DNA from 3 places in the Paenibacillus sp. PAMC21692 genome. Region 2 is predicted to be linked to each of the others. Evidence: a T-box and tRNA genes for the amino acid it is inferred to sense, from the RefSeq annotation. Region 2 holds a T-box; the other regions hold tRNA genes.
What was found. The T-box of region 2 lies ahead of leuS (leucine--tRNA ligase). A T-box ahead of a tRNA ligase gene usually reads a tRNA of that ligase, here a tRNA-Leu.
Positions count from the first base shown of each region.

Region 1 (10,525 bases), 1.4 Mb from region 2:
TAATTGACCGCTCCGCGGGAAGAACGCAGCCAGAAGCGAAATCAGCGCTGCTAACTATAGTCGGGGCAACCGGCGACCATCTGGCCCGCAAGGAGAGATTAGCCTCCCGTATGGACGAGCATGAGGCGAGACTGAGCCGGATTCGCGCCATGCTGGACGAGCGCGAAGCTGCTTTGGCGATAGCCGTGGCCGAGATACGCCAAGCAGCGGCGGAATGGCGGAGCTGGCTGGCCGCGCGAGCCTTGCCCGAGAGCCTGTCGCCGACAGCCGCGCTGGAGACGTTCGAGCTTGCAGAAGGCGCAATGGATCGTCTGCGCCAGTACGACCGGCTCTCCGCAAAAATAGCGGCAGCCGACCGCGAGCGGTCGGATTACGTCCGGCATGCGGTTGCCCTCTGCGAAGGTTACGCCGAATGGCGGCGCCAAGCTGCGCAGGATCCCGTGCTCGCGTTGACGCTGCTGCAAGGAGAGTATCGCAGACAAGCTGCCTCCCGTTCGGAGGAGTTGTCGCTTGCCGCTCAAGTAGCCAAGACGACCGAACAATTGTCGCATGCGGAATCCGCTCTTTCGATTATGGGCACGGAGATTGGCGGCCTGCTCGAAGCGGCAGGCGCAGCAACCGAAGAGCAATACGAGACTGCCTTGCATAATCGGGTGCGGCTTGGAGAATGGGAGGGGGAATACAGTCTGGTGCAAATCGAGCTGACCGCCGGACAATCCCCCGAGCGCTTGGCGCAGCTTGAAGCATTATGGACAACCTGCGACGAGCTGGTGCTGGAGCAGTCCCTTCGCGAGGCCGAACTCGAAGCTGCCCGACTATCGGAGCTGCAGCAGTCTTGGCTGGAGCGCAGAGGACGCGTCAAGCAGGCGATGGAGCACTTGACCAGCGCGGAAAAGCGCGGCGAGCTGCTGTCGAAGCGCTCCATGGCTGTCTCTGCTCTGGAGGCGGATTCCAGCCGCTACGCCGTATTGTCCGTTAGCCGAGCGCTCATTCGAGCGACGCGCAAGAAGTTCGAGGAGGAACGGCAGCCTTCCGTGCTCCGCCATGCTTCGGCCTATATGCGGCTTTTGTCGGAGGGGAGGTATGTGCGCGTTCTTGCCGGCGGTCCCGAGGCGGGCATAGGCATAGAGCGGAAGGACGGCATCGCCAAGGACAGCGGCCTGCTTAGCAGGGGAACGGCGGAGCAGCTGTATTTGTCGATGAGGCTTGCGCTTGCCCGGGAAGCGACGGGACCCGTCAAGCTGCCCATGCTGCTCGACGATCTGTTCGTCAATTTCGATCGCGCGAGATTGCATGCTGCCTCCGCGCTGATGAACGAAATCGCTTCGGAACGTCAGATCATCTTGTTTACCTGCCACGAGCATGTGCGGGATGCACTGCTTGCCGGCTGCAGAGATGCCGTGACCGTCGATATGACTCCGCAGCTAGCGACGACATTCCTTTCAGTCAGGAATTCCGGAACGTTACCCGACGGCGGATCATAAGAATGAGCCAGCCGAGACTGATAAGACCGAAGAGCGGATACAGCGTGGAGAGCAGCGGCCCGAACCCGATCTGACTGGCCAAATAACAAACCAGCAGCACCGCGACCGTCAGCCATTCTCTTGACAAGTTCGTGCGCTCCTTAAGCTGCAAGGTCAGGCCGTAGATGTTGGCGATAAGCGTCGTGAAAATTTCCGCAAAAATCAGGAACATGTAGATAAACTGAATGTACTGTCCCAGCTGTCTGGCGATGCCGCCCATGGGAATGGCAAATTGCTGGATGCCCGGCATATGCACGGAGAGAGCAATATGACCGGCGAGCAGCATAAAGCCGATGCCGATGCCGCCCAGCCACGACCCCATGACGATCGTTTGGCGATCGCGAATTTCCGCGCCTAGCGGAACGAGAACGGCTTGGGCAAGCGATAGATTGAAGGCGGTATACAGAAAAGGGGACGCCAGGGCGGCCCATGGGGAGTAGTCGGTGGACAACGTCAGAAATTTGGCGGAGCCCGGCGTGTGGAATGTGTGGATCATAACGAAAACAGTGAAAAGAAGCATGGTCGGAACGACGATGGCATTGACGGCAAGAATGGACTTCATTCCTTTGCGCAGCAGCAGAAAGCTGCCCGCCATCGTGATCAACAGTCCGGCCTGATACGCTATATTCCAATGCTCATAGAAGATGGTGCCTGCCCCGGCCAGCATGACTGCGGTCACGCCGAGCAAGATGACAAGCATAAAGAGGCTGATCAGCCGCCCGTATTTGTCGCCGAACAGCGCTTTGTTAAGATCTTCGTAGGAATTGGCGCGAATTTCGCTGGCGATAATCATCATTTTGGTGCCGAGCCAGATAAACAGAACAGTTGCGAACGCGATTGTGATCGTACCCCAATAACCGAATCTTGTGAAAAACTGCAAAATTTCCTGTCCCGTCGCAAAACCCGCCCCAACGATCGTACCCATATAAGTTGACGCAATTTGCAGCACCTTGCTTGTCCTCTTCTGCACCGGCGACCCTCCGATCCAACAGCATTCTCTTAACAGGGTATGTCCGATGAAGAGGCTAAATGACTGCCTGATGGGATTTTCCTCCAAATTACGTTCCGGACAACAAAAAAAGCCGATCGCTTAACTTGCAGCGATCAGCTTCATGGATACAATTTCATTTCTGCCGGGGTCAATATCCAGCTTCAGTCTTGCTTTTTTTGCTTCGTATGTCAGGTGATATTCGGACTGCACTTCCGGCTGGCCCAGCTTTTTGATCGCTTGCTCGGGTTTGTCGCCGATCTTAAGTCCGTTCAATCCGGAAGCAGCGTCCAATCCGAACACCTCGACGAAATGGACGGCTCCTTTGCCGCTGAAACCGACAGAAACGCCTTCATATTCGTGGACATGAATTTGGCTGCTCTCTTCCTCCAGCAAGTAGCTGTCGAGCTCCTTGCCCAGCAGCGTTGTTACGGCCGAGACGCCGTCGCCAATTGCGATGCCATGCAGCGCAGGAACACTTTTGTTCCATTTGGTCTCATCTTGCTGGCCCGAGCCCGGATCACCCGTTCCGCCGCCCTTTTTGGCGGAAGAGGTCTCGGCGGACGAACCGTCGTCCGTACCTGCGAGACTGCCGCTCGGAGCGTCGCTGCCGACCGTTTTCGGATCAGCGTCTTCCAGGTAGGACTTCTGAGGGCCATCCGATGTAACTTCCTCCGCTATCACAACGTTGTCGTCGTTGCCGTTCTGCTGGTCCGGCTTAGCGGATTGGCAGCCTGCAAGGAGCAGCATAAAAGCCGTCGCGCAAATCATGAGCTCCTTGCGCCAAGGCTTGTCCATCGTATTCCTTCTCTTCATGTTTCCTACCACCGCCGTTCGTTAATGTCTATCTATTGTAACGTATTACAGGACTGGAAGGTTGCTGTTTTCTACAAAAAAAGGTTTGTAAATGATTCATGTATGACGCCGCCAACTCCAAGCCGGGCTTCTATTTGACAAGATGTTAGGTTGCGCGACGCGCCAATCCTATGGTACGTTATCGAAAAGGGAAAAAAAGCGGAGGTAATGGATGATGGAGAAGCTTAAGACACGCATATTGCAAGAATCGTCGGTAGTGTCGAGCGACGTGCTGCGGATGGACGCGATCATTAATCATATGGTAGACCCGGAGCTTACGATGGAGATGGGCCGCGAATTCGCAGCGCGGTTTGCAGAGCAGTCGATTACGAAGGTCGTTACGGTGGAGTCATCCGGCATTCCGGCCGCTTTTACAACGGCGTACGTCCTTGGCGTGCCGCTCGTGTTCGCCAGGCGCAAGAAGACGCTCATCGCGGATCCGGACGCTTATTGCGAGCGGGTCCCATCGTTCACCAAGGGAATGGTTACCGATATTATGGTATCCAAGCAGTTTCTAACGAGCGACGATCGGGTATTATTTATCGATGATATTATCGCTAATGGCGATGCGGCCAGAGGGTTGATCAAAATAATCGAACGTTCCGGAGCGGCCTTGGTCGGCATGGGAGTCGTAGTCGAGAAATCCTTCCAGGCCGGCGGCCGCACGCTTCGCGAAAGCGGCATTCGCGTAGAATCGCTCGTGCGTATTGCTTCGCTGGAGGGCGGAGAGATTACTTTTGAGTAAGATGTTCCAGCATGTTCGCTCTTTCCCAGCAGAATGATATGGCTTATAATAAACGTAAGTGATCGAGGGGAGGCACACTATCATGGAAAATCTATCTGCCGAGTTTATGAACGTGAAGTTAAATGACGCCAAGATCCATTTCGAGAGAGCGCTAGATTGCAAGCATACCGAATTCGATGATCTATATCCTTATATGATTGAGCATCCGCAATTTTTTTGGTACAAACGTTACGTCGCATGGTCCGAGCTATTGACGATCGTCAAGCTGTGCGACGAGTTGTCCATCGAGTGGAAGGACCAATTTACCGAGAAGCAAGCGGAGTATATCGGCAAGAGAGTCATGTCCTCCCGCGTGCTGGACGAATGGTACGAGACCAACGATTCCAAGGAGCATGTAGGCTAACAGCCAGGTTAAACTCATAAATGCACCATGGATGGAGTAGACCTCAATGATTTGCGCAAGCTGTCATTGGGGTCTTCGTCCGATTAACGAGCGATAGAATGCCGTCAAGCGGGAACTATACATAGGAGGTGTAGAGCAGCGATGATCTCGGAGGAACAACTGGATGCGTTTCGGCATTCGGGAGAGACAGTCAGAATTGTGCGGGACGATCTGGAGAGCAATGATGTGTCGGGCATTGTCGTCGCCTGGGATGACGTCTCCGTCATGATCCGCAAACCAAGCAGAAGAGTGGTCAAGCTGAGCAGAGGTTATCTGTACCAGCCTGCATCCGAGGAGCGAAGATCTCCGCTGGAATAATAGAAAATCACCACAAACTATGAGGAGTGATTCCATGAATTGTCCAGTATGCGATGATGTGCGAATGAAGGAAGTGCAGAAGGAGGATGTGCTCATCGACGTCTGTCCGGCTTGCAAAGGCGTATGGCTGGATCGCGGTGAGCTGGAGAAGCTGCTACAGGGCGTCCGCGAGGTGCGTGACGATTACGAACGGATGGAGCAAGAAATCCAGAACACGGGTTTTGGCGGCGTTCAGGCTCCGCCAAATGTAGATCAGGGTCAAGCCGGCTCGTTCGGCAACAGTCCTGGCGGACAAGCCGGTTATAGCGGCGCGCCTGCTCCTGGCGCAGGCGGGACGAGTCCGGGCTACGGGTCGGCTCCGGGTTACGATGGGACGGGGCGAGGCGGCTACCAGCCGCCGCCTTCGCAAGGCGGCAATCCCGGTTATCAGCAGCCTCATTCGCAAGGCGGCAATCCAGGCTACCAACAGCCTCCGGGCCAATACGGCCAGCCTGGTTACGGTCAGCCGGGCTATGGCTCTGCTCCTGGACAGGGTTATGGATACGGACAAGGGAACAGCAAGTACGGCTACGATAAGTACGGTCGTCCGTACAAGAAGAAAAAAACGATGCTGGACGTATTCGGCGATTTGTTCGACTAATTGAGCTGAAGCAGCACAGGGGCAGATTAGAGGGTAATCCTCAAGTTTGTATGCCATTTTCCGAAATCAAAAAACCTCTTCTATCCGTGTAAGCGGGTATAAGAGGTTTTTTTGGCGGTTGCCGGCCGAGCAGGAATGGCTGCAACTTTTGGTGCTGCACCCGAAAAAATCGGGTTACTTTGACACAAAAAAAGTTCGAAAATTGCTCCAAGAGCCAATTCGCGAACTTGTTGATATAGAGGTTGGTGCGGTCGAGAGGACTCGAACCTCCACGGCTGTTACACCACTAGAACCTGAATCTAGCGCGTCTGCCAATTCCGCCACGACCGCATATGTTGAATGCGCCAACAGAAGATAATATATCACATGACCCGATATAAGGTCAAGTTTTTGTTTCATTATTCCCCCAATCTTTCCTCGACCTAAAAAAAACACAAGCTCCGCAAAGCCATTCCATTGTCCGATGAACGTCATCTCCGTAGGATTAAGGTATGCCGGTGAACCAACAAATCAGCTTGCAACTTTACTATCGAAACGGAGGGCTCAACTTGCCGCATATTTCAATCCGCATGTACGAAGGGCGTACGGACGATCAAAAGGAAGAGATCGTCCAAGTGTTCACGAAGGAGCTGTCGCGCATCATCGAGAGAGAACCAGCATTTATAACGATCGAGTTTAACGAAATCCCGATCGACGACAATGCGCCTGCCAATCTGAGAATCAAGAGGTGAGAAAGGATGGCCAGTAAGCTGGAACCAAGAGGAGCGGGAGCAGCGCCATCCCCTCGTATAAGATCGGGCGGAGGCCAAGTGCTTCTGGGCTATATGTGGAAGTACAAAGCGTTGTATTTCATATCATTGCCGGGTTTGTTTTATTTCCTGTTATTCAAGTACGTACCGCTCATGGGCTCCGTTATAGCCTTCCAGGACTTCAATCTGTTTAGCGGCATAACGGGCAGCAAGTGGGTGGGGCTCAAGCACTTCGAGCGGATGTTCTCGCATTACGACTTCCTCAACATTTTAAAGAATACGCTGCTGTTGGGCATCTACGACATTCTGTTCGCGTTCACCGCGCCGATCATCCTCGCGCTGCTGCTGAACGAGGTAAGGCTCATGCTTTACAAAAAAATCATCCAAACGATTATGTACGCGCCGCATTTCTTGTCCTGGGTAATTGTAAGCGGTATCTTCGTCGGCATCCTGTCGCCGGAATCCGGTGTTCTAAATGTTATGATAGGCTGGTTCGGCATCGATCCCATCTACTTCCTTGGAGACGACTCCTACATTCGGAGCGTACTCGTAGGCTCGGGATTATGGCGAGATGTCGGCTGGGGTACGATCATCTATCTGGCGGCGCTCGCGGGCATCAATCCCGATCTGTACGAAGCGGCGGAGATTGATGGCGCCGGACGCTGGAAGCAGACGCTCAGCATTACGATCCCGGCACTGCTGCCGGTCATTACGATTCTGTTCCTGCTCAAGATCGGCGACTTCCTGGATTACGGCTTCGAGCGTGTGTTCGTCTTCCAGAATCCGCTTAACATCCGCAATAGCGAAATATTGGACACGTATATTTACAAAGCCGGCCTCAAGCAGCTGCAATTCAGCTACGCAACGGCGATTGGCGTGTTTAAATCCGTAGTCGGCCTGTTCCTGCTGCTCATCGCGAACACGCTCAGCAAGAAAGCGACCGGAGAATCACTGTACTAACGAAGGGGTGACCACGAGGTGAGACACGCAAGCGTAAGCAGGAAGATATTCCTGATCGCCAATTACTTGTTTCTGACGATGCTCGGCTTGACGATGTTCCTGCCGTTTATGAACGTCATCGCGCAATCGCTCAGCAGCGGAGGAGCAATTGACCGCGGCGAGGTCATGTTCTGGCCTGTCGAATTTACGACGCATTATTACAAATATGTTTTCGAGGATGTGTCCATCTGGCGAGCTTTCGCCATCTCCGTTTATATTACGGTAGTGGGTACGACCATTAACCTGGCGGCAACATCCACGCTGGCATATCCGCTCTCGCGGCAGGAATACGTTGGACGCCGTCTGCTTCTCATTCTGATTCTGTTGACCATGATCTTTAGCGCGCCGCTTATTCCGCAGTTCATCCTGATGCGCGAGCTTCATTTGACGAATACGTTATGGGCGCTTATGCTGCCGACGGCGATCAGCGCGTTCAACCTGTTCGTGCTTCGTTCCTTTTTCGCGCAGCTGCCGACGGAAATTATCGATGCAGCGCGAATCGACGGATGCGGCGAGACCAGAACGCTGTGGAGCATCGTGCTGCCGCTGTCCAAACCCGCTTTGGCGACGGTCGGCATCTTCTATTCGGTGACGAACTGGAACAAGTATATGGATGCGCTGTATTATATTAATGACCGGAGCTTGTACCCGCTTCAGGTAAAGCTGCGTGAGCTGCTCATTACGGACGATCTTGCCGATACCGGCAATCTGGCGTTCGAAGTGACGTCGCAATCCGTGCAAGGCGTGCAGATGGCCGTCATTCTGGTTGCTACGCTGCCCATTATTATGCTTTATCCGTTCCTGCAAAGGTTTTTTATCAGCGGCATGCTGATCGGTTCGATAAAGTCCTAAAAAAACGACAAGCCGACACAAAGACAGTCCATTGTGACGCCCGAAGCGAACCCAATATACTGGTAATGAGTTTGGAAGCGCTTTAGCGCAAAACCAACAACTTTAAGAAAAGAGGGGTAAACAATGACCAAATTCATGACTCGCGCCGGTATCCTGCTGACGACATTCGCCATGCTGGTCGCATGCTCCGGCAACAACGGAGGGAGCTCCAACACGGGCACAAGCACGGAAAAGCCGTCCTCCACGAACGCCGGCGCGGAAAAGCCCAAGGAGCCCGTTAAATTTTCGATTTCCATGAGAACGCTAAACGTAGCGTATGTCGAAAAACATCCCAACATCAACGATGACAAGTACGTTAAAAAGCTGGAGGAGATGACGAATGCCGATCTGGACATCCGCCTCATCCCGCATAACGAATATCAAGACAAGATGGTCCAGATGTTCGCGACAAACGATATTCCGGACGTCGTGCAAGGCAGCGGCGGCATCAGCGGCCCGGAGCTGGCCGGCGCGGTAGAGAACGGCGTGTTCCTTCCGCTTAACGATCTGCTTAAAGAGCATGGCCAGGATCTGCTGAACTTTATTCCGCAAGAAGCATGGGACCGGATGACGGATTCCAAGTCAGGCAATATTTACGGCATTCCCGAAGTACTTTCGAACCCGTCCCGCCGCGCAACCTGGATCCGAACAGACCTGCTCAAGAAAGTCGGCAAAGAAATTCCGACCACGGTCGAAGAGACGCTCGATGTGCTTCGCGCCTTTAAGGCTGCCGGCGTCGAGCAGCCGTTCGCAGGACGTCAGAACTTCAAGTACGCTGATACATTTTTCGGCTCTTACGACGTATTCGGTTATTTGAACCAATTCAAGCTATTCCCGGACGGACAAGTAAAACCAAGCTTCTTCGATACCGAGAACATGAAAAAAGCGATCGAGACCTACAAAACGATGTACGACGAAGGTCTCATCAGCAAGGAATTCGCTACGATTGAAAGCACCGACTTCCGCAGCAACGTCACAAGCGGCAAAGCCGGCATGTGGTCGATGAATGCCAACGAACTGCCGATCTGGGGCGCTCAGCTCAAGAACAACGTGCCCGATGCAGAGGTTGCTCTTATCCCGTCTCCCGTAGGAACGGATGGCAAAGGCGGATATGCCCACTACAACCCGGTCACTCGTTCGTTCTACATCAACGCGGCGGCCAAAGACAAAGCGGCGGACATCGTGAAGTTTTTCAACTGGATGGTAAGCGAGCAAGCGGAGCTGTTCTTCAGCTTCGGCATCGAAGGCGATGACTACAAAGTAGAAGGCGGAGAGCCCAAGTTCGAAGTGCCGACGGATACGGAAGGCACCGACAAGCTCCGGTATTTAAACGGTTGGCTGTGGATGATTCAGGATACAACGTATAATAAACGCGTATCCTCGCTCTCCGAATCCGGCAAACAAATGATCGACGCTTTCGACAACATGTTGTCCAAGGAAGGGCGCAGCGCCATCGAGTTCGACCCGCGTCTGGAAGCGCTCGTTCAAAACCCGGATCTAAATCCGAAATCCGACGAAATGCCGCCGCTCATCCTGGAACAAGTTCTTCGCATCGTCTACGGCAAGGACAGCATCGACTCCTACGACAAAGTGCTGGAGGAGTATCTATCCAAAGGCGGAGCGGATATTATCAAAGAAGCGACGGAGCGTTACAATAACAAAGAGAACGCGTTCGAATAGGAGGAAGGGGTAACCCGCTACCGCCAGCCAGAAGGCTCTCCAGCCCGGCACCGTGCCGAGCTGGAGGGCGTCTTGCCATCCTCCGCCCGTTCGCGAAAGCATACTAAGCAGAGAAGAGGGGATGTTCCATGTATCGTATCCTGGTTGTGGACGACGAGCCCATGATTCGCAAAGGATTGGAGAAGCTTATCTCCCAGACCGCCCGAGCAGAGGTTATCGTGGAAACGGCGGAGAACGGAGCCGACGCGCTCGATCGAATCCAGGCGAACAGACCGGATTTTGTCTTTACCGATATACGGATGCCCCGAATGGACGGGTTGGAGCTGTGCAAGCATATACGCGAAAATGACAGTTCAATCGACGTAGTCGTCGTCTCGGGCTACAGCGACTTCGAATACGCGCAGAAATGCGTCTCGTACGGCGTGAAGGAATATATTTTGAAGCCGGTTACGCGCCACGGCGTGGCTGAGACGATCGGCAAGCTTATTGCCGGGATGGCCGCCAAACGCTCCGTCGGCTTTATCCCGATGGCGGAGCAGGAAGCATGGATTGAACAGTTGGAGGAAGCGGTATGGCATCTGGACGAGCCGGCCCGATCGGTCGCCGCAGGGCGCATAAGGCAATATTGCGAGGAGCAGTCCATCTCGGCCGTTCAACTGCGCGACATGCTGTATGAAGTCATGCTCAAGCTGGTC
Region 1 covers NZ_CP060293.1:4,380,822-4,391,346, forward strand. Annotated here, with positions in the region: gene H7F31_RS17175 (AAA family ATPase) at 1-1,484, shown strand, start outside; gene H7F31_RS17180 (YkvI family membrane protein) at 1,447-2,493, opposite strand; gene H7F31_RS17185 (hypothetical protein) at 2,614-3,327, opposite strand; gene H7F31_RS17190 (xanthine phosphoribosyltransferase) at 3,542-4,111, shown strand; gene H7F31_RS17195 (hypothetical protein) at 4,194-4,514, shown strand; gene H7F31_RS17200 (hypothetical protein) at 4,656-4,871, shown strand; partial or broken gene H7F31_RS17205 (zf-TFIIB domain-containing protein) at 4,906-5,076, shown strand; tRNA gene H7F31_RS17210 (tRNA-Leu) at 5,755-5,841, opposite strand; gene H7F31_RS17215 (tautomerase family protein) at 6,060-6,242, shown strand; gene H7F31_RS17220 (ABC transporter permease) at 6,249-7,220, shown strand; gene H7F31_RS17225 (carbohydrate ABC transporter permease) at 7,299-8,111, shown strand; gene H7F31_RS17230 (extracellular solute-binding protein) at 8,235-9,830, shown strand; gene H7F31_RS17235 (response regulator transcription factor) at 9,959-10,525, shown strand, end outside.
Region 1: it has a tRNA-Leu gene. The T-box ahead of leuS (leucine--tRNA ligase) is inferred to sense a tRNA for this amino acid. The anticodon was not compared.

Region 2 (10,525 bases):
GGCGATAAGAAGATAAAAGGTTTCGTACTGGTATGCCTGGTAGGTAGACCGATCGGTTGGGGCAAATATGAGAACGGCGTGCTCAAAAATGAGCTGTCGCCGGGATGGAGGCGAACATAAATGGGAGATAAGCTGAGACTGGACAAGCTCCTCTCCAACATGGGATACGGTTCGCGGAGCGAGATCAAGAAGGCGGTCAAGGCAGGCAAGGTGGCCGTGGACGGCGTCATAGCAAAGGACAGCGGCCTTATCGTCGACGTATCGTTACAGGAAGTGACTTGCGAAGGGGAGCGCGTCGAGTATCGCAGCGTTATCTATCTCATGCTGAACAAGCCGGCCGGCGTCGTCTCGGCGACGGAAGACAAACGGGACAAGACGGTCGTCGACCTGCTCCGTCCGGAGGATACGCGTCTTGCTCCTTTCCCGGTCGGCCGGTTGGACAAGGATACGGTAGGTCTGCTGCTGCTGACAAACGACGGAGTGCTCGCGCATGAGCTGCTGTCGCCCCGCAAGCATGTCGACAAGACGTACGAAGCGCTGGTAGCCGGTAAAGTGGACGAAGACGATGTCAATCGCTTTGCCTCCGGCGTAACGTTAGATGATGGATACGAGACGATGCCTGCCGAGCTTGTCATCGCAAGCGTCTACGAGACAGGGGAAGACGGGGAAGGACGGTCAGATGGTTCGGAGTTCCGATCGCTTATTACATTGACGATTCGCGAAGGGAAATTCCATCAGGTTAAAAGAATGTTCCAAGCCGTAGGCAAAACCGTTCTGACGCTTAAGAGACTCTCCATGGGGCCTCTCACGCTTGACGAATCGCTGCCAGAGGGCGCTTATAGAGAGCTCACGGACGAAGAAGTAGAAGGGTTGAAGGCGCATCGCGGAAGCGAACGCACGTCTCAGCTATAGAGTTCGACAATCGAGAGAGACAGGATGGTGGGGACATGCAACGCAAATTTGATTTGATCGCGCTCGACGTTGACGGTACGCTGCTTACGGACGAACATCTTTTGCCTGAGAGGGTGAAGGAAGCGGTAAGAGAATGCGCCCGGCATGGCGCGGAGATTGTGCTTTGTACGGGCAGAGGGCCAATGGGCGCATTCCCCGTGCTGGAGGAACTTGGTCTTAACGGCACTTTAATTACGCATAACGGGGCCGCAATCGTGGAGTTCGAGGATCGGTCCATTACTTTCCAGTTCGACATTGACGGGGAGCTGCTGGAGCCTTATTTGGTTTATTGCCGGGAAAAAGGGATTCATTTTGATTTGAATACGGCTTATGACATGTTAGTAGAGAGCGTTTCTGAGGCTGCGGAGGCGATGTATTTGCAGCATAAGACTGTTCCGACGGTGCTTCCGGCTGGAGGCGAACTTCCGGAAGGGCTGGTGAAGCTGTCCGTATTCGGGTCGAAGGAAGAGATCGACATGGTGCAAGGGGATTGGGAGCGGGATGAACCCGGACTTCAGCTTATCCGCAGCGGCGATCTGTTTATCGACATCCAGCATCCCGAGGCTAGCAAAGGCAGCGCTTTGCGCAGGCTGGCAGAGCAAAAAAATATCCCTTCGGAACGGATTCTAGCGATTGGCAATTATTTTAACGATATTTCGATGCTGACTTTCGCGGGACTGGGGATTGCTATGGATAATTCCCCGGAAGGCGTCAAGGAGGCAGCCGATGTTGTCGTTGGGACTAATAATGACGGCAGCGTGGCAAGTGCGCTTAGAGAATATGTAATCAATCCTCAGCATTAACGGGTTAGAATCAAGAATCGCTTATAAGAAACGGCGGAGCGGGATTAAAGTCCCGAACTCCGCCGTTTTTTTGCTCATATCAGGCATCAAGAACTCCGTCCGTTAGAACGGAGCTTTAAGCGTTATAGATGCAAGTGCTTCTTAATACCAGAATACCTTCGATATGATGACCAGAAGGATGAACAGAACAAGGATTGTACCTACCGACGAGTAGCCTCCATGCACACCAGACATTTTGTTGCCTCCTAAAAAAGGGATTACCGAAGAAGGACGAGTTTGTTCAAATAGAGGAGAGTATCGCATACTCCTCTATTTCTCGGAATGAAACTTGCCGCTCGCCAGAGGACGATGCAGCCATTTCATCTTGAGAGGTGGGAATCTCCAACATTCGGCTTACTGTATTGTATGAATTACCCCTAAAAAGGATTGGACGCCAGTCTAGTCGGTTCGAAAATGGGCTACAAGCGCGGAAACGCAATTATCTGCCTCGCCCTCCAGATTTGCCGGAGCGGCCGCCCGGGCCCCCAGGTGACTTTACTCCGCGCGATCCACCGCGTCCGCCTGTACCGCCGGATGGGCGGCCTACACCGCGTCTGGACGAATCCGTTCCTTGTCCGCTCCTGGCTGACAAAGCGGTATTGCGTTTGCCGCCGCGCTCTCCGCCAGCCTTGCCCCGTCCGCCGGCATTTCTGCCGCTGTCTTTGCGACCGCCGCGCTCATTGTTGCCGCCTCTGCCCGATACGCGCTTCTCATTGCTGTCTCGTCCTGCTTCCCAAGGGTTGGAGCTGAATTCGTCAGTCGAACCCGCAACAGCCGCCCGCCCGCTTCCCGAGCGACGGTCTTCGCCGCGTCCGGAGGTTCCTCTCCGCGCTTCCGCGTCACGTTCGCGCCCGCCGCCTGTGCCGCGCGTCTTGCCGGCTGCCGATCCGCGCCCGGAGCCTTGTTCGGCTCCGCGTCCGCGCCCGCCGCGTCCGCCCGAGTCGACGCCGCTTCCTCCATCACGTCCGCCGCGTACGCTGCGTCCTCCGCTGCGCTCGGAGGATTTGCGACCTGCCGCTTCGCCGCGTTCGCCGCCAGATCGAGCGCGGCTGCTCTCGGTCACAGAACCTTCGCGATCGATAGCCCTATGCTCAAGTCGCGCTTGAATGCCTTTTTCGATGAGGACCAGCTTGGAGCCGTCGTATGGGGTTGCCAACGTAATCGCCATACCCTTGTGGCCCGCGCGGCCCGTTCTTCCGATTCGGTGGATATAAATTTCGGAGTCTTGCGGCACATCGTAATTGTAGACATGCGTAACGCCCTCGACATCGAGACCTCGCGCCGCGACGTCGGTAGCGACCAGCATCTGCAGCTTCGCATCGCGGAACCGTTTCATCACTTGCTCACGCTTCGCCTGAGTCAGATCGCCATGCAGCTCGTCGCTTTCGAAGCCTGCATCCTGAAGCTCTTTGTTCAGCTTCTTGGCCCGCACCTTCGTTCTGCAGAAGATAACGGCGAGATAGGGGCGGTGCTGCTCGAGCAGATGGATCAGCGCTTGCTGCTTGCCGCGGTCCGTCGTCTCGATGACAAGCTGGCGTATGTTGTCGAGCGTCACGTTCGCGCTGCGAATCTGTACATCCTCCGGCGCGTTCATATATTCCGCCGCCAATTTGCGGATGGCATCCGGCATCGTGGCGGAAAACAGCATCGTCTGACGCGCCCGCGGCGTTTGCGTAATGATGCTTTCGACCTCCGGCAGGAAGCCCATGTGAAGCATCTGATCCGCTTCGTCTAGGACCAGCATGGACAGCTTGCCGAGATTAATCGTGCCGCGCGTCATATGGTCGATGAGACGGCCGGGCGTGGCGACGACGATATGGGGAGAGCGCTGCAGCTTGCGAATCTGGGCGTCGACGTCCTGGCCGCCATAAGCGGCAAGCACCCTTGCGCCGACGACAGGGGCAAGCTTTTTGATCTCTGCCGTAATCTGGATGGCCAGCTCGCGCGTCGGTGTCAGAATAAGAGCTTGTACCTGCTCCTTCTCAACGTTAACGCGCTGGAGCATTGGAAGAGCGAACGCCAATGTCTTGCCGGTGCCCGTCTGAGCCTGGGCAATAACGTCTTTATCCTGGAGCAGCATGGGGATCGTTTGACGCTGTACCGGCGTAGGAGCCGCAATTCCCTGTTCCTTCAATAATGCGGTAAGCTCCGGCGTAATGCCAAGAGAGCTGAATGTTGTGGACATATTCCATAATTCCTCATTTCATCTATTCGTATGATGCCTGTTATAGTCGAGTTCAAAAAGTTTGGTTCTCAGTACCGAGAAGATGGGAGGCAGCTAGAAACTGAGTATCGGAGCGTAGCAGAGCTACGTGAGAAACGGAAGGTTCGGCTGCATTCCATATTCGAAGTCGAACAAGCTTCAGGAATTACTTCGTAATGGGAAGCGGACTTTTTGAACAACCTTTAGCTAGTATAACAGTTCGGAGGGTCGAGTGCATCTTGTAACTTGCTATGATAAAATGAGGCGAAGATAAAGGAAGCGAGGAATACGCATCATGAATGGAACGATCCGGGCCAACGTCAAGCCGGGCCTTGAAGTCAATATCGTGCTAAAACAAGACCAGAGAACGGGCAAGCTGACGAAGGGCGTTGTCAAAGAGCTGCTAACGAATTCGCCGAACCATCCTCATGGCATCAAGGTCCGGTTGACGGACGGGCAGGTTGGCCGAGTGAAGGAAATATTGACGAATCCGTAATTTCAAATTTCAGATCGGGGAGGCGCGGCGGTTGGCGTTCGGCATTAAAAGAGACGAGATGAAGCAATGGAAGGCGGCCGTCGCACGAGGCGAAATCGCCTTCTTGACCCACTATTGGCTGGACCCCAAATTTCCATGGATGACAACGGTCACGAAGGTCGGCTGTTCCGACTTGGACAAGCTGTCCCGCTGGTGCGTGGAGAACGGTCTTCCGCCGCAGCATATCCATGCCCGCGACGACTATCCCCACTTCGACCTCATCGGAGGCAAACAGGTCGAGATCCTAACCAAAGAGAAATTATACGATCAGCTTGAACGGTTCCGGCTGACGGAGGGGGAGGCGAAGGAATGGAAGCGATAGCGGCGGAATACAAGCGGCTCGAGGAGATCAGCCTTAATGGCTGGCCGGCGCTCCAGACCGTGCTGCTTGGCGGCTGGCTGGTCCGCTTCGCGGACGGCTACACGAAACGGTCCAACTCCGTCAGCGCCATCTATGACGGTTTTCCGGAGGCGGACGAGAAAATCCGGATTTGCGAAGCGTTGTATCGCGCGAGAGGGTTGGCGCCGGTATTCAAGGTGACGCCTTTCGCGCATCCCGGGGATCTGGACGACAGGCTGCAGAGCAGAGGGTACGGGAAGATCGACCATACGCTGGTCAAGACGGCGCCCTTGGCCGGTATCGAGGCTCCTTCGCGCGAGGGCTTGACCTTGACCGAGGAGATAAACGAGGCATGGCTGGACGCCGTTACGGAGCTTCAAAACCTGACCCCGAGCCAACGGGAGACGACGCGCCGCATGTTCGCGAACCGTCCTCTGAGGCAAGGCTTCGCCATGCTGGAGGAGAACGGGAGGCCAGTCGCCTGCGGCCTAGCCGTCATAGAGGATGGCTGGGCGGGACTGTACGATATCGTGACGGCGCCAGAAGCAAGGGGACGAGGTTTCGGAGAAGCGATAACGCGGGCTTTATTCCGCTACGCGCATATGCTAGGGGCGAAGATGGGGTATTTGCTCGTCGTGCGGGACAATGCCGCGGCGAATGGGCTGTACGACAAACTCGGCTTCGAGACGGCGTACGAGTATTGGTACAGAGTCGGCACGAACGGTAAAGCTTGACACTGCCAAGGCGTACCTTATATAATTTGATTTAATTGATTTGCCTTATATGAGAGTTCAAACAGCGTTGAAGAGGAACAGTACTTGCGTAGCGGGGCCTAGAGAGCCGGCGGTTGGTGGAAGCCGGACCCATGCGCGCGGGGAAGCTCGCCTTGGAGCTGCGGGATCGTTAATCGCGAAGCCCGCCGTAATGTCCGCGTTAAGGACATCAAGTGAGCGAACGGCAAAGAATGCCTTCGCTAACTAGGGTGGTACCACGGGAGAATGACCTCTCGTCCCTAGCGTTAATCCGCTGGGGGCGGGAGGTTTTATTTAGTTTTCAGACCTGATTAGGAGGAAGTTACATGAGTCAAGAGCAGCAGCGCCATGGCTACAATCCATTGGAGATCGAGCCGAAGTGGCAGCAATATTGGGACGGCAACAAAACTTTTCACACGAAGGAAGACAGCGGCAAGCCGAAGTTCTACGCGCTGGATATGTTCCCTTACCCGTCCGGGGCGGGCTTGCACGTCGGCCATCCGGAAGGTTATACGGCGACGGATATCGTATCCCGCTACAAGCGGATGAAGGGCTACAACGTCCTGCATCCGATGGGCTGGGACGCGTTCGGCCTGCCGGCGGAGCAGCACGCGCTCGATACCGGGCAGCATCCAAGAGATATCACGTTCAAAAACATCGACAACTTCCGCCGCCAGATCAAATCGCTTGGTTTCTCTTACGACTGGGACCGCGAATTCAGCACGACGGATCCCGACTACTACAAATGGACGCAATGGATTTTCATCCAGTTGTATAACAAGGGACTGGCTTACGTGGCCGAAGTTCCGGTCAACTGGTGTCCGGCTCTCGGAACCGTGCTGGCGAACGAGGAAGTCATCGACGGCAAAAGCGAACGCGGGGGCCATCCCGTTATCCGCAAGCCGATGCGTCAGTGGATTCTGAGAATTACCGAATACGCGGAGCGACTGCTGGAGGATCTGGAGGAGCTCGACTGGTCGGAGAGCATCAAGGACATGCAGCGGAACTGGATCGGCAAGTCTACAGGCGCCGAAGTAACGTTCGACATCGAGGGGCACGACTCTGCGCTGGTTGTCTTTACGACGCGTCCCGACACGCTGTTCGGCGCGACGTATTGCGTGCTTGCGCCGGAGCACGAACTTGTCGCCGGGATTACGACAGACGAGCAGATGCAAGCGGTTAAGGCGTATCAGGAAGCTGCAGCCCGCAAGAGCGATCTGGAGCGTACCGACCTGGCGAAGGAGAAAACGGGCGTATTCACTGGCGCTTATGCGACTAATCCGGCAAACGGCGAGAAAACCCCGATCTGGATTGCCGATTACGTGCTTGCAGGCTACGGCACGGGAGCAATCATGGCTGTTCCGGGCCACGATACGCGCGACTGGGAATTCGCGAAGCAATTCGGCTTGCCGATCATCGAGGTTGTATCCGGCGGGGACGTGGAGAAAGAAGCGTATACGGGCGAGGGGCCGCACGTCAACTCCGACTTCCTGAACGGTTTGAATAACGAAGACGCTATTAGCACGATGATTAAACATTTGTCTGAGACCGGCAAAGGTCAGGGCAAAGTGACATACCGTTTGCGCGACTGGCTGTTCAGCCGCCAGCGTTACTGGGGCGAGCCTATTCCGATTCTCCATCTGGAAGACGGCACGATGAAGACGGTGCCGGTAGATCAATTGCCGCTGCTGCTGCCGGATGTCGACGCGATCAAACCGTCGGGCACAGGCGAATCGCCGCTGGCGAACGTGACGGACTGGGTGAACACCATCGATCCGGAGACGGGGATGAAGGCTCGCCGCGAGACGAACACGATGCCGCAATGGGCGGGCAGCTGCTGGTACTATCTGCGCTTTATCGATCCGAAAAACGACAAGGAAATCTGTTCGCCGGAGAAGCAGAAAGAATGGCTGCCGGTCGATCTGTACATCGGCGGAGCCGAGCATGCGGTGCTTCATTTGCTGTACGCGCGCTTCTGGCATAAGGTGCTGTACGACCTTGGAGTTGTTCATACGAAAGAGCCGTTCTACAAGCTGGTGAACCAAGGCATGATCCTGGGCACCAACAACGAGAAGATGTCCAAGTCGCGCGGCAACGTCATCAACCCCGACGATATCGTAGGCGAATTTGGAGCAGATACGCTGCGTATGTACGAAATGTTTATGGGTCCGCTGGAAGCGACGAAACCATGGAATACAAACGGCGTGGAGGGGACTTACCGCTTCCTGTCGCGCGTATGGCGCCTGTTCGTTAACGAAGACGGCAAGCTGAACGCGAAGCTGACGGATAACGACGAGACAAGCGACGCGTTCAAGCGGACATGGCATCGCTCCATCAAGAAGATCACGGAGGACTACGAGAATCTCCGCTTCAATACGGTAATCAGCCAATTGATGATCTTCGTCAACGAAGCTTACAAGACAGAATCGCTTCCGAAGGCGGCAATGGAGCAATTCCTGCAGATGTTGTCCCCGATCGCGCCGCATATCGCGGAAGAGCTGTGGGCGCTCATTGGCCGCAGCGAATCGATTACGTACGCGGCATGGCCGGAGCATGACGAAGCTTGGACAGTCGACCAAGAGGTTGAGATCGTCGTACAGGTTAACGGCAAAATTGCCGATCGCATCTTCATCGCGGCGGATATGAACGAAGCCGATATGGAGGCGCTGGCGAAGGGGCAAGACAAGGTTCAGGAGCTGATCGCCGGCAAGACGGTGCGCAAAGTAATCGCCGTCAAGGGCAAGCTGGTTAACATCGTGGCGAACTAACCGCGAACAAGGGTCGGAGTGAAGAATGATAATCCGGACTTAACTGTATAAGTGCGAGTTCAAAAAGTTCGGTTCTCAGTACCGAGAAGATTGGATGAAGCTAGGACCTGAGGAGCGGAGCGTAGTGGAAGCTACGTGAGCACCGGAAGGTTCGGCTGCATTCAATATTCGACGTCGAGTATGCTACTTGGATGACTTCGTAATGGGAAGCGGACTTTTTGAACAACCTCTATAACGCAAAGCCGAAGAGGTGAGCGGGCATTAGCTGAAGAACAGCTATTGTCCGTTCACCTCTTCGCCGTAGAACAGGGAGGATACTCGCACCAGATCTTCCTGGTACTTGTTATGAGTCGTTCGAATGACTTGATTAAAGATGCCGTCCGTTTCCCGTTGGAGCAGCTTGAGCGCCTGTGCCGTTATGCCGCCCGGCACGGCGACCCGCTGCTGGACGTCTTCCATCGTCAGGCCGCTTTCCGTCAACAAAAGTCCGGTGCCAAGCAGCATGTTGGCGGCTACCTGCTGCGCGGCGGAGCGGGGGATGCCCGTCTCTTCTACGGCCGCATCCACGAATTGCTGCAGGAGAAAAGCGATAAATGCGGGTCCGCAGCTCGACAGGTCCGAGACGATCCGCGTATATTGCTCATCGATGCGAAGCGGCTCGCTGATATGCGCGAATAGAGTCTCCAATCGTTTTCGGTCCTGTTCCTCCATTCGGCTTCCATAGATACAGAGCGATGCTCCGCTCCAGACGAGATTGGTTATGCTGGGGATGATTTTTGCTATTTTGCAGTCCAGCTCTCCTTCCAGATGAGAGACGAGGACGGGGCTTGTAATCGAGATAACGGTCTGATGCGGCAGCAGTACTGGCTTAATATCCTCCACGACATAAATGAACTCATGCGGCTTCACGCACAAAAAGACATAATCGGATCCACAAGCAGCATCGGCGTTAGTGTTGACGGCTCTCATGCCGGGATATCGTTCGGCCAGCGCTTTCGCTTTCGCGTAGGTGCGATTGCTGACGGTAATATCGTTCGGCGCCAAAGCGCCTGACGAAAGGAAAGATTCGATCAGCAAGCTGCCCATGGAGCCCGTACCGATAAATCCAACGTTCATGCTTAGCCCTCCTATACCGGCGATTCCAAATATCATGCTCTTACAATGTATTCAGAGAGACTTGTTTGTTATGTCAATAAGATAAATTGAATTCTAAATGCCGGTTGGATGATTTATTAAAAAAGGCGGAGGTGCAATCCCGATTGACTGGATTTTTGCGAAACGGAAGGACGATTTTCGTTGCGGCATGCTTGTTGGGAGCCGGCTTGCTGTCAGCGGCGGCACTGCTCGGCGAGTCTTCGCGAGCGGAAGAGAAGTGGATACCCATGAACGAAATGATGGAAGCGGCGCTCTCGGGAATGGGCGACGAGCATGGAGCGGGAGTGACCGCCGATACCGAAAAGAATCCGGCCGAACAAGGCAGCGCGGATGGCGATGCGGTATCGGGCGGTTCAGATGGAGTTGCAGGAGCTCCAGGAGCTGAAAAGAAAGGAAACGATAATAACGGAGATTCTGTTAGCGAAGCTGCAGGAGCAGCCGACACAGGCAATTCCTCTTCAAAGGAGTCTACGGGAGAAGCAAAGAGCGGCGAGAGCGGAGGAACCAATGCTGGTACGCTCGGACAATCGGCATTTGCATCCGATGGCAGACTCGATATTAACAGGGCGGATGCCGGGCAACTGGACGGGTTACAAGGGATTGGACCTTCCAAAGCTCAGGCGATCGTGGATGATCGGGAACAGAACGGTCCGTTCCGCAGTGTTGACGACTTGCTCCGCGTGAAAGGCATCGGCGAGAAACTTTTGGCTTCTATCAAAGAAAGCGTTGTCGCATTACCGTGAATATGAGAGAATGGATAGGATATCCTGCATTTACATGTCAACAAGGAGGAGTAAGGAATGTCTAAGGAAAACCAGCTTTCGCTAGACACGATTGCCGTACACGGGGGACAAGCCATTGATCCGACAACGATGTCCCGCGCCGTACCTATCTATCAAACAACTTCATACGGATTCCGGGATACCGACCATGCGGCGAACCTGTTCTCGTTGCAAGAATTTGGCAACATCTATACTCG
Region 2 covers NZ_CP060293.1:5,733,014-5,743,538, reverse strand. Annotated here, with positions in the region: gene H7F31_RS23540 (RsmB/NOP family class I SAM-dependent RNA methyltransferase) at 1-120, shown strand, start outside; gene H7F31_RS23535 (pseudouridine synthase) at 121-912, shown strand; gene H7F31_RS23530 (Cof-type HAD-IIB family hydrolase) at 948-1,754, shown strand; gene H7F31_RS23525 (sporulation protein YjcZ) at 1,896-1,988, opposite strand; gene H7F31_RS23520 (DEAD/DEAH box helicase) at 2,233-3,978, opposite strand; gene H7F31_RS23515 (YwbE family protein) at 4,292-4,492, shown strand; gene H7F31_RS23510 (hypothetical protein) at 4,524-4,853, shown strand; gene H7F31_RS23505 (GNAT family N-acetyltransferase) at 4,841-5,605, shown strand; T-box leader at 5,664-5,888, shown strand; gene leuS (leucine--tRNA ligase) at 5,950-8,391, shown strand; gene comER (late competence protein ComER) at 8,668-9,507, opposite strand; gene H7F31_RS23490 (ComEA family DNA-binding protein) at 9,651-10,289, shown strand; gene H7F31_RS23485 (homocysteine synthase) at 10,347-10,525, shown strand, end outside.

Region 3 (10,525 bases), 1.3 Mb from region 2:
ACGGCACGGAAGTGCTGACGCACTATATAACTACGCCCGAACCTGGGCAAGCTGCAGATAGCTTGACCAAGTATTATACCTACAATGGTCAGGTATTGGCCGAAACGGTGAACGGGATATGGAAAAATTATCGCGACAAAGAGGTCAACGATGAATTGCTGCTGGCATACGGCTGGGGAGACGGCGGAGGCGGTCCTACCCGCCATATGCTGGAGATGCGTCGAAGATTAGAAAATATGCCAGGCTTGCCACATGTGACTACCGGCAGAGTTGACGAGTATTTCCATCAACTGGAGCAAACGGTGGACAAAAGCGATCGTTATGTGCATCGTTGGAACGGCGAGCTTTATCTGGAGCTGCATCGCGGTACGTACACGTCGCAAGGCTATGTGAAACGCATGAACCGCGAGATGGAATCGCTGCTCCATACAGCGGAAGCCGCAGGGGTACTTCATGGGATTGTAAGCGGGTTCAAAGACTATCCTAAAGATACGCTGGATGAAAGCTGGAAAATCGTATTGCGCAACCAATTTCACGATATTCTTCCCGGTTCGTCGATTGCCGAAGTTTATGAGGATTGCCATGTGGAATATGGCGAAGCAGAACGACTTGCGCGCGAAGCGTTAGGAACCAGCTTGTCTGGCCTTGCAGGACGTTTGCCGTTAGCGCCTGCCGGGGAGCAATGCTGGATCGTTGTAAATTCGCTAGGAATGGAAAGGGACGAATTGGTCGAACTGGCATGGCAGGATGATTTTGCGATTGGAGGCAGCTGGACGGATGCGGAAGGCAACCATTTGACAGCCGAGGCGGTTGTCAAAGAATCGGGAGAGCGTTCGGTACTCGTTCGGATTCCGAACATTCCCGCATTTGGCTATAAGACCATTTCGTACAGCTCGGCCGTGGAGTCAGACGTAAACGTTGCAGAGCCTGCCATTATCGTCAAAGCGCAAGGTTTATCCACGCCATTTTATGAGTTGACCTGGAATTCGCATGGCCAATTGGACCGTTTGTATGACAAACGAACGGAAAGAGAATTAATTGCCCCGGGCGAAGCGGCCAACCGTTTTGATGTTCACGAAGATAAGCCGACTGCTCACGACAACTGGGAAATCGACATTTTCTATTACGAAAAGCAACGCCAAATCAATGAGCTGCAGTCGGTTGTTATTGCCGAGCATAATTCTTTGCGGACGGTTGTGCGCATGGCATGGCAGGATGGAGAAACGGCACTCAAGCAGGATATGATTGTTTATCCCGACAATCCGCGCATCGATTTTGTGACTTGGGTGAGCTGGCAGGAGCGCGAACAACTGCTTAAGGTTGCATTTCCGCTTAATGTCAGCTCTACCTATGCCACGCACGAAATTCAGTTCGGCAATGTACGCAGGCCGACACATTGGAATACGAGCTGGGACTTTGCCCAATTCGAAACCTGCGCGCAACGGTGGATTGATCTATCCGAGCGCGGCTGCGGAGTCAGCTTGCTCAACAATTGCAAATATGGCCATGATGTCCGGGACAATGTGATGCGTCTTACTTTAATCAAGTCATCCAACGATCCGGATCCGACTTGCGATTTAGGAGAGCATGTATTTACCTACTCCTTGCTGCCTCATGACGGAGATTGGTTCGAAGCCGGAACGTTGGAGCAGGCCGCAAGGTTAAATACAAAGCCTGAAACGTTAAAGCTCACTAATCTGGCGCAAGGCTCTGCAGAAGCGATACCACTGACTTTTGGCCTGTTAGCTATAGAAGGCGGACATGTGGTCGTGGACACGGTTAAACGTGCCGAGGATTCGGACGCTTTGATTGTGCGCTGTTACGAGTACGCAGGCATGCGCGGCAACGTATCCCTCAGGTTTAACGCTTCCGTAGCGGAAGTGGCGGAGGTGAACCTGATGGAACGCGAAGCACGGGAGATCGCTCATCAGTCGAATCAGTTTGCGGTTCACTTCACCCCTTATGAGCTTAAGACGTTCAGGGTGGTACTAAGTTAGGACATTAGGAAAAGCCGACCACGAGGTCGGCTTTTTGGCGTCGGCGGTTAGAATGGCGATGCACGATGCCTTGCTACGCTTCCCGTGCTCCATGGTTAGTTTCCTTGCAGAGCCGGATCTAGCGTTTCATGCCAAATACGCAGCGCTTCGGCTGTAGACGGCTGCAAGGAAGCTCCGGTTCTGGTTTTCAGGGTGAAAGGAAGACCTTGCAAAGCGGCCAAATATTTGGCGGTAGCGGTAAAGCCGTTGGAAATCAGCGCATCCAGGCATAAAAGTTCGCGATGTAGCAGTTGAACTTCATCATCCACTATTCCGCCGTTTTGCTGCAATCGGTTCCAAAGTCCGATATTGAGATTAGCCATGGCTGTGGAGGTAATGGCCATAATGCCGTTCGCTCCAGCGGTGATAGCCTGCACAAGAAAAGCCGTATTCGCTTGAAATACAAGGCTGTCCGGCGCTATGGCAAGTTTGGCCGTGATGCCTTCCAACGTCGAAGTTGTATCTTTGATTCCGCTTACCCCATGTTCGGAGACCAGTGTCCCATACACTTCCGGCGGGATATAGTGCGGGGCTACGCCGGGAAATTCATACAGGATGAGCGGCAAGGGTGAGGCCGTCGCCAGCTCGGCGAAATAATGCAACAGACGACTTGGATCATGTCCATAACCATTGGGCGGTATGGCTACCAATGCAGAAACCCCGGTTTCGGCCATCCGCAGAAGCTCGTCGCGATGGGCGGTCGGGTCGCTTCCAGCGTTGGCAGTTGCTACAACAGGGATATTTCCGGCACGTTTTACGGCGATTCGTGTCAGTTGCAGCCGTTCTTCGGCGTTTAAAGTAAGCAATTCGCTGCTGCCGCAAGAAGCGAAAAGCGCTTGGGGCTGTTGCGACAATTGCCAGTCGACATAACGTTCATAGGTTGCATAATCGATTTCTCCCGATTCGTGAAAAGGGGTAAGCAGCAGAGAGTAAACACCTTTGACTGGTACAGATACAGTTGGGTTATTCATATGATCGCGTCCTCCCGTTTGTGGGTATGATGTTCGTTCGGGCTATGATGATGATGATCATCATGATGGTGATGGTGATGGTCTGAATGATGGGATTTTTCCTGGTGCCAAGTGGGGGTATTTCTCTTTTGACGCGACTGCCCAAGTGCTGTTAATTGATGCGACGACAAACGTCCGACAACAGCGCGCAGCACATTGGGACGATTAGGCAAGTCCCGGGTACCTGCGCCATAACCAATTTGCTCTACAATCATGGATGGCAGCCCGGTCAGGAAATAATCGGCAAGTCCCGCCACGATTGCGGCGCCTGTTGGCGTCGTCAATTCGGCATTGACTTCGGAATGGGCGATCGGAACATCCAGCAACAGCTCGAGAGTAGCTGGCGCGGGTACGGGATATAAGCCATGATCGCACCAAATATAGCCGCTTCCAAGCGGAATTGGAGACGCGATGAGGAGGTCGGCGCCCAACGAATCGAGGGCAAGAGCGACGCCGATCATATCGATAATCGAGTCCAGCGCGCCTACTTCATGAAAATGAACATGTTCGATCGGGACATTGTGAATACGAGCCTCCGCTTCCGCCAATTTGGCAAACATGGTTAAGCTGTCTCTGGTCACCCTCTCGTTAAAATTTGAAGCTTTTATGATTTGAACGATATCCGAATAATGACGATGATGCGATGGAGCCGTTTCGTTGTCAATCGTTATTTCCAGCTTGATAGAGGAAATACCTTCCTTCATAACGGGCCGCCATTGCAGAGAGAAGGGCTCTGTTTGCAACTTTATCAGCTCTTCCGCGATATATTCGCGGCTCGCCCCGGCGTGGACCAAAGCGGCTAAAGTCATGTCGCCGCTAATGCCGGAGAAACAATCCAAATATACGGTTTTTAGCATGAAGGGCTCCTTTCCGTCATAGGAAGCAACTTGAAGATGCGTATGGCGGCACAAGCTGCGCCGAATCCATTATCGATGTTGGTGACCGTCAGTCCAGGGGAGCAGGAGCTGAGCATAGCCAGCAGCGGGGTGATACCGCCGAGACCTGCTCCGTATCCAACGCTGGAAGGAACGGCAATGACCGGTTTGGATACAAGCGAGCTCAATACACCAGGCAGAGCGCCCTCCATGCCGGCTATAACGATGATAACGGCCGATTGGCGAATGTCCGGCAATTTGACGAGCAACCGATGCAATCCGGCAACGCCCACGTCATAGATACGATTGACAGGGAGTCCAGCGAATTCAATGGTCAAAGCGCTCTCTTCGGCAATCGGCAGGTCGGAAGTTCCGGCACATACGACAGCTATCGTTGGACGATCTTGCGCCACTTCGGGCTGCATGCTTCCGATAGTAAGCACTCGTGCGGCATTATGATAGATTGCGCCAGGTATATGTTGCTGGATATAAGACGCTTTGTCCGCGGATACCCTGGTGGCTAGAACAGGGAGATGATTGTCGGCAAGTTTTTTCGCAATGGCGCTGATCTGCTCGGCGCTTTTGCTTTCGCCATAGATGACCTCGGGAAAACCGGTGCGTCTTTCCCGGTCCAGATCGATCCGGGCGAAATCAAGTTCCGCGATTTGACCTTCGGGCATGCCGCCGGCGATCATGCCGATCTGCCTGGCCGCGGTTGCGATATCCGTTTCTCCTGCTTGCACGGATTGCAGTAACTGTTCCAAATGGTTCATCATGCACCTGCCTCGTTAACGCGCAGGGCAGCTCCAAGCCGTTCATTCATGCTGCCTGTTCGATATCCTTGCAAGTCGAGCGTCACATAGTTAAAACCGAGCTGCCGCAGGCGGCGATCAACTTCGGCGTTGTATTTAAACATTAATTCCATCTCATCGGGGTCGATTTCAATACGGGCGATTTCTCCATGGTGTCTGACTCTGACCTGATAGAAGCCGAGAGAGAGCAGATAGGTTTCCGCTTCATCCAGCTGATCGATTTTCTTTCTGTCGATTTCAGTACCGTAAGGAATACGCGACGACAGACAGGCAAAGGACGGTTTGTTCCAGGTCGGAATCCCCATCGCGTAGGATAATTGCCGAATTTCCAGCTTGGATAAGCCGACTTCCTGCAAAGGACTGCGCAGTCCTTGCTCTTGCTTGGCTTTAAGGCCAGGCCGGTAATCGCCCAAGTCATCGATATTGGATCCGTCCCAAATAAATAAACAGTTCAGTTGTTGCGCCGCCTCGTTTAGATGGGAATAAAGTCCGGTTTTGCAATGATAGCATCGATCGGGTTGGTTAGCGACGAATTGCGGGTTAGCGAACTCGGAAACCGATGTTTCGTGCACCGCGATGCCGTAACGCCGGGCAATCATAATGGCGGCATTATATTCGCGGGTCGGGAAGGTTTCCGATGCGGCGATGGCTGCGACAACTTTTTCTCCGACCAGCCGATGCGCGCGAATAAGCAAGTAGGTACTGTCGACGCCGCCGGAATAAGCCAACATTATTTTTCCTTCCCCGGCCATTTGGGTAATGATTTCGCCGAGGCGGCGGTCTTTATCTAACGTTAGCCGGTCAGGTGGCTGCTTTGCTTGCTTTATCGACATGGGAACAGTTCACCTCATTTCAACATGGATGTTATGGTTTACATTCAATCGACTCCATTATACAATAAACTTAATCAATAAGTAAATTAGAATTCGCCAATTATGCAAATGGATCAAGAGAGGGGATTTGGCATATGCACGGAACAAATCTGTACAGAAGCTTTCGCAACTATGGCTGCAGGATTACCGATGATTTAATGTACAAAGGTTATCGTTCGCTCATTGTGGAGAATGAGCATTTGCTCATTCATATCCTGCTGGACAAGGGCAGCGAACCTATCCGTTTTTTACATAAACCGAGCGATATGGATTTGATTTGGGTAACCAGAATGGGGATCCAGCCCGCTCATGCTCTGTTTCCCGATTATCAGACGACCTATACGGGAGGGTGGCAGGAAATGTTTCCGGAGGTCAGTTACACGCATGAGCAGAGCGATACGGTGATCCATCGCGGAGAATCTGCGGTAACTCCCTGGGATTACGAGATATTGTGCGACAATGAGGCGGAAGTGAGCATAAAGCTGACTAACCGCTTGCGTTCGATGCCTTTTCTCATTGAAAAAGAAATTTGCTTGAAATCCCGAGAAGCCATTTTTAGAATCAATGAAAAAATAACGAATGAATCGCCAACGGTCGAATTGCAGGCTAATTGGGGACATCATCTGGCCTATGGCAAGCCGTTCCTTACTGAGGCAACCAAGGTCGAGTTGTCAGAAGGCGCCGTTGTTTGCAATCCGGTAAGCGGGGAAAGCTGGAGCTGGCCGTACGCTAAGCAGGATGGACAAAGCATTGATTTATCGCAAATGGCTGCTCCGGGTACAGAGCGAGATTTATTGTATATAGAGGCGCCGGATTATCGTTACAAGCTGCGAAGACCGGAGGATGGGATTTGTTTAAACGTCTCGTGGGACGGTAATACCTGGCCGTATTTATGGTATTGGCAAAACTTCCAGCCTGCGAGCGGCGCTCCATTTTACGGCTGCGAATACAATATCGGTCTGGAGATGTTTAACGTGATTCCGAAGCTGACGCTTGCCGAAGCGGCGGAAGCCGGTCAAGCTATCGTTTTTCCGCCCAGGCATACCGTCAGTGCTTGGCTGAACTTCGAAGTAACGATGAGTTAATTTTTTTTGACAAAACAGGAACAAATGTTCTAAAATGGAGAGAAAAACTATTCGGAGTTGAATGCCGGTGACCGCGAAATACGAATGGAAAAAGAACGACAAAGCTTTGTATCTGCCGAAGGAGGAGCCGGCCATTATCGAGGTTCCTGTCTTCAGGTATTTTATGATCAGCGGAGAGGGCAATCCCAATTACGAACAATTTCGGGAAGCCGTCGGAGTCTTGTACTCGTTGTCGTATGGGGTAAAGATGCTGCCCAAAAAAGGCGAGGCGCCGGAAGGGTATTACGAATATACGATTTTCCCTTTGGAGGGAGTATGGGATCTCGCGGTAGAGGCACGAGGATTAGAGGTACTGGACAAAGATAAACTTCTGTATACGATCATGATCAGACAGCCGGATTTCGTTACGGAACCGCTGGCGATGGACGTGCTGAAAACCGTAAAAGCGAAGAAGCCTCATGTCTTGCTGGACAAGGTTATGTTCGGCGAGCAGGAGGAAGGATTATGTCTTCAGATGATGCACCACGGCTCATATGACGATGAAGCGCAAAGTTTCGCGAAAATGGAGCGGTACTGCGATGAGCACGGGTTAAAGCGAATCTCGAAGGTTCATAAGGAAATATACATATCCGACCCGAGGAAAACTCAGGCGGACAAGCTTCGTACCGTGCTTCGTTTCCGAGTGGAGAAAAACGAATAAAAAGCGATCGTCAGCAATGCATTGGCCAAGAAAACGTTAGGTTGGACGCCTCGGCATTCGTGGAGCGATCATCGAGGAGAAACATCCTAATTAGTGCCGGTAAAAACATAAAAAGTCCAAGCTCTTGAGCTTGGACTTTTTGTTGATGCGGTCGAGAGGACTCGAACCTCCACGGTTGTTACACCACTAGAACCTGAATCTAGCGCGTCTGCCAATTCCGCCACGACCGCATGTCTAAAGTAACGAGATTTATAATAGCATGGCTTCCAAGTGGAAGTCAACGCCAATGCTAAAGTTTAAATTTTCAGCTAATTCCATCATTTTCTCGGCGCAATGGCATGGTACATAAATCCTTATAAATCGTGGAAAGGTAAATGAAGGAATCGATGATGGAAAAAGAAAATAGACCCTAGGGGGTAGCGGAACAATGAATAGAAAAAAAACTAGTCAATCGCCGCAAGTGCTGCATACGAATAGGATGCTGCCCAGATGGAAACGGGCTGCAGCCGTGCTCTCCATGACTCTTGCTATAACGGCTGCTTTGCACCCCTCAACGCTTGCAGCCGCAGTCGACCAACCGTCGGAATCGCTTCAGCCATCCGATAGAGCCGAAAAAACGGTCTCGATCGTTATCGACGACTTCGGCAACGGGATGGCTGGTACGGAGGAGATGCTGAAGCTGCCGGTAAAAATCACCGCTGCCGTCATGCCATTTTTGTCTACGACAAAGAAGGATGCCGAAGCAGCTTACAAGCTCGGACATGATGTGCTGATTCATATGCCTATGGAGCCGAAATATGGCAAAAAGAACTGGTTGGGCCCCGGCGCCATTACAGCCGATCTTAGCGATGCCGAAGTGCGGGAGAGAGTAGAAGCTGCAATTGTGGATGTGCCGCATGCCGTCGGCATGAACAATCATATGGGCTCCAAAATAACGGCAGACGAACGTATCATGCGCATTGTGTTAACCGTATGCAAAGAGCGCGGACTGTTCTTTCTGGACAGCAAGACGAACTACCGCTCCGTCGTTTCCAAGCTGGCCCAGGAGATTGGTTTGCCCGTACTCGAGAACAATGTGTTTCTCGACGATGTGTATACGGCTGAGCACATATCCAGGCAAGTTAACGTTATTCGCAAGCATATGGAGACCCATAATCGTACCATTACGATCGGCCATGTCGGTTCCCCGGGTCTCAAGACGGCAGCTGTGCTGCAACAATCCATTCCGGGCTTGCAGGCGGAAGCAAAGATCTTGAAGCTGTCGGAGCTTATAGGTGCTTCAATTGGCGACCCATTGGTAGTGCCCAATCCCTGAAGCGATCGCCTCGGCAATCTCTAGTTGCTTGCGTGAATCGGTCAACATGCTCCGATCCTGATCATTGCTGATAAAGCCCATCTCCACAATGACCGAAGGCTGCTCCACTCTCCGCAGCAAATAAAATGGTTTTCCCTCACGCGGGAGCTGGGATGTATTTTGTTGTCGATTAAGAACTTCCTGCAGGCAGAAGGCGAGCAAGGCGCTTTCGCCCGTGTTCTGAAACAGGACAAGAGGACCTCGTTTCCTGCTGTTGCGTGCCGAGTTTACATGAAGGCTGACCATTAGCTCGCTGCCGATCTCTTCTGTTAATCCTCGGCGCTGCGAAAGGTCGCGCCTATGCCGGGAACCGGTACGGTGCCAGCGATTATCGTCGCTGAGCGCATAATCGCCTGTCCGGTTCATGACGGCGGCAATGCCTCGGCTTCGCAATAACAAATAAAGCTTGCTCGCGATGGCTAGATTAATGTTTTTTTCCAGCAGGTCGCCATGCGATGCTCCGCCGTCGATTCCGCCATGCCCAACGTCAATAATGACGGTAGTCGTTGGCAATGCCCAGCGATCGCTGGACTGGGAAGGGAATGAGGCGGCCGCCGCAACGGGATGAACCAAAAACATAAATAAAACAAGCAGTGTCAGCAAAGTTCGAATCATGATCAACGTCAACCTCCTGCGACCGGATCAGAATGATTTATTTGACGTTAGCGTGGCTGTTCGGAGGTAATCTCATACATGATTATGACCGACCTAAAGCGGGAATAATGATAGTAACAACTCGCACTATAAGAAGCTGGAGGTGGCGAAGATGAAGGGCGGAAGCGATCTTGTGAAGTATATGACGGAGCAATTCATTACGTATATGGAGACGCCGTCGGAGACGCGCAAGCAAGCAAAAACGTCAGCCAAAGCTGCAAAAGAGCCTTGGCTGACGCGATGGTTCGGATTCGGCGGCATGAGTCTGATGATGTGGTGGCGAGGCCGTTCAGGACGTCAAAGGTAAAAGGATCCTAATGGTTGCAGCAAGGAAGCAGGAATATATCGTCGGACCGGAGCATTCTCTTCGCTGTCGAGCGAGATAAAAAGCTCTCCGCCCGACCACTCCGTATATCCCGTGACGGACCACACATACGTCATCTTTCCCTGGAAGGACTTGCTGACGTACCTAAGCTCACTATTGTCTTGCAAGGCGCCGGATAAAATCGAGAGGGGATCGGCACCAATCGAATAAGGACTTTGGGTGAGCCATGGCAATCGGCCATAAGGATCGAAAGAAGCCATGGCTCCAGCAGATGAGATCGAAGCATGGGCGTTTTTAACCCCATGCTTGTTTGCGTTGGCGGCTTGAGCAGCGGCAGTGGCCCACTGTCCGGCGTCAATCGGCAATTGTTCGCCCGAATAAGCATCTGTATAATGATTTTCGGTTATTGATCCATTACCGGCAATGCCGCCCGATATTTGCCAAGCAGCCAGCAAGGGATGAATATAGAGTCGAGTCGCTTTCATGGACGTCTCGCTCAGACCTAGTCTGGTTAAAGCGGATTTTAATATTGCCGAGCTAAAGGGCGGGTATTCCCCGATGCCGTATTCGCCCAGTACATAACCTCCGCCATCCTTGGCATAAACAATCATATATCCGACAACATTTTGACCTCGTTTCATCATTACGAGCCAGCTATGCGTACCGGGTCCGAGCGCTGTCGCGCTTACCCAAGCTCCCTTCCATTCCGCAAAAGCTCCATCCGGAGAATTCGCGAGCTGTTCGGCCCATAACCGTGCTTGTTCTTTCAATGTAACGTCTTGTTCCTTGTCCAGCGTCGTCA
Region 3 covers NZ_CP060293.1:4,427,245-4,437,769, forward strand. Annotated here, with positions in the region: gene H7F31_RS17355 (alpha-mannosidase) at 1-1,997, shown strand, start outside; gene H7F31_RS17360 (dihydrodipicolinate synthase family protein) at 2,093-3,007, opposite strand; gene H7F31_RS17365 (nickel pincer cofactor biosynthesis protein LarC) at 3,004-3,903, opposite strand; gene larB (nickel pincer cofactor biosynthesis protein LarB) at 3,897-4,697, opposite strand; gene larE (ATP-dependent sacrificial sulfur transferase LarE) at 4,694-5,566, opposite strand; gene H7F31_RS17380 (aldose epimerase family protein) at 5,701-6,690, shown strand; gene H7F31_RS17385 (GyrI-like domain-containing protein) at 6,758-7,390, shown strand; tRNA gene H7F31_RS17390 (tRNA-Leu) at 7,537-7,620, opposite strand; gene H7F31_RS17395 (divergent polysaccharide deacetylase family protein) at 7,818-8,705, shown strand; gene H7F31_RS17400 (N-acetylmuramoyl-L-alanine amidase family protein) at 8,670-9,359, opposite strand; gene H7F31_RS17405 (YqzE family protein) at 9,511-9,705, shown strand; gene H7F31_RS17410 (hypothetical protein) at 9,696-10,525, opposite strand, start outside.
Region 3: it has a tRNA-Leu gene. The T-box ahead of leuS (leucine--tRNA ligase) is inferred to sense a tRNA for this amino acid. The anticodon was not compared.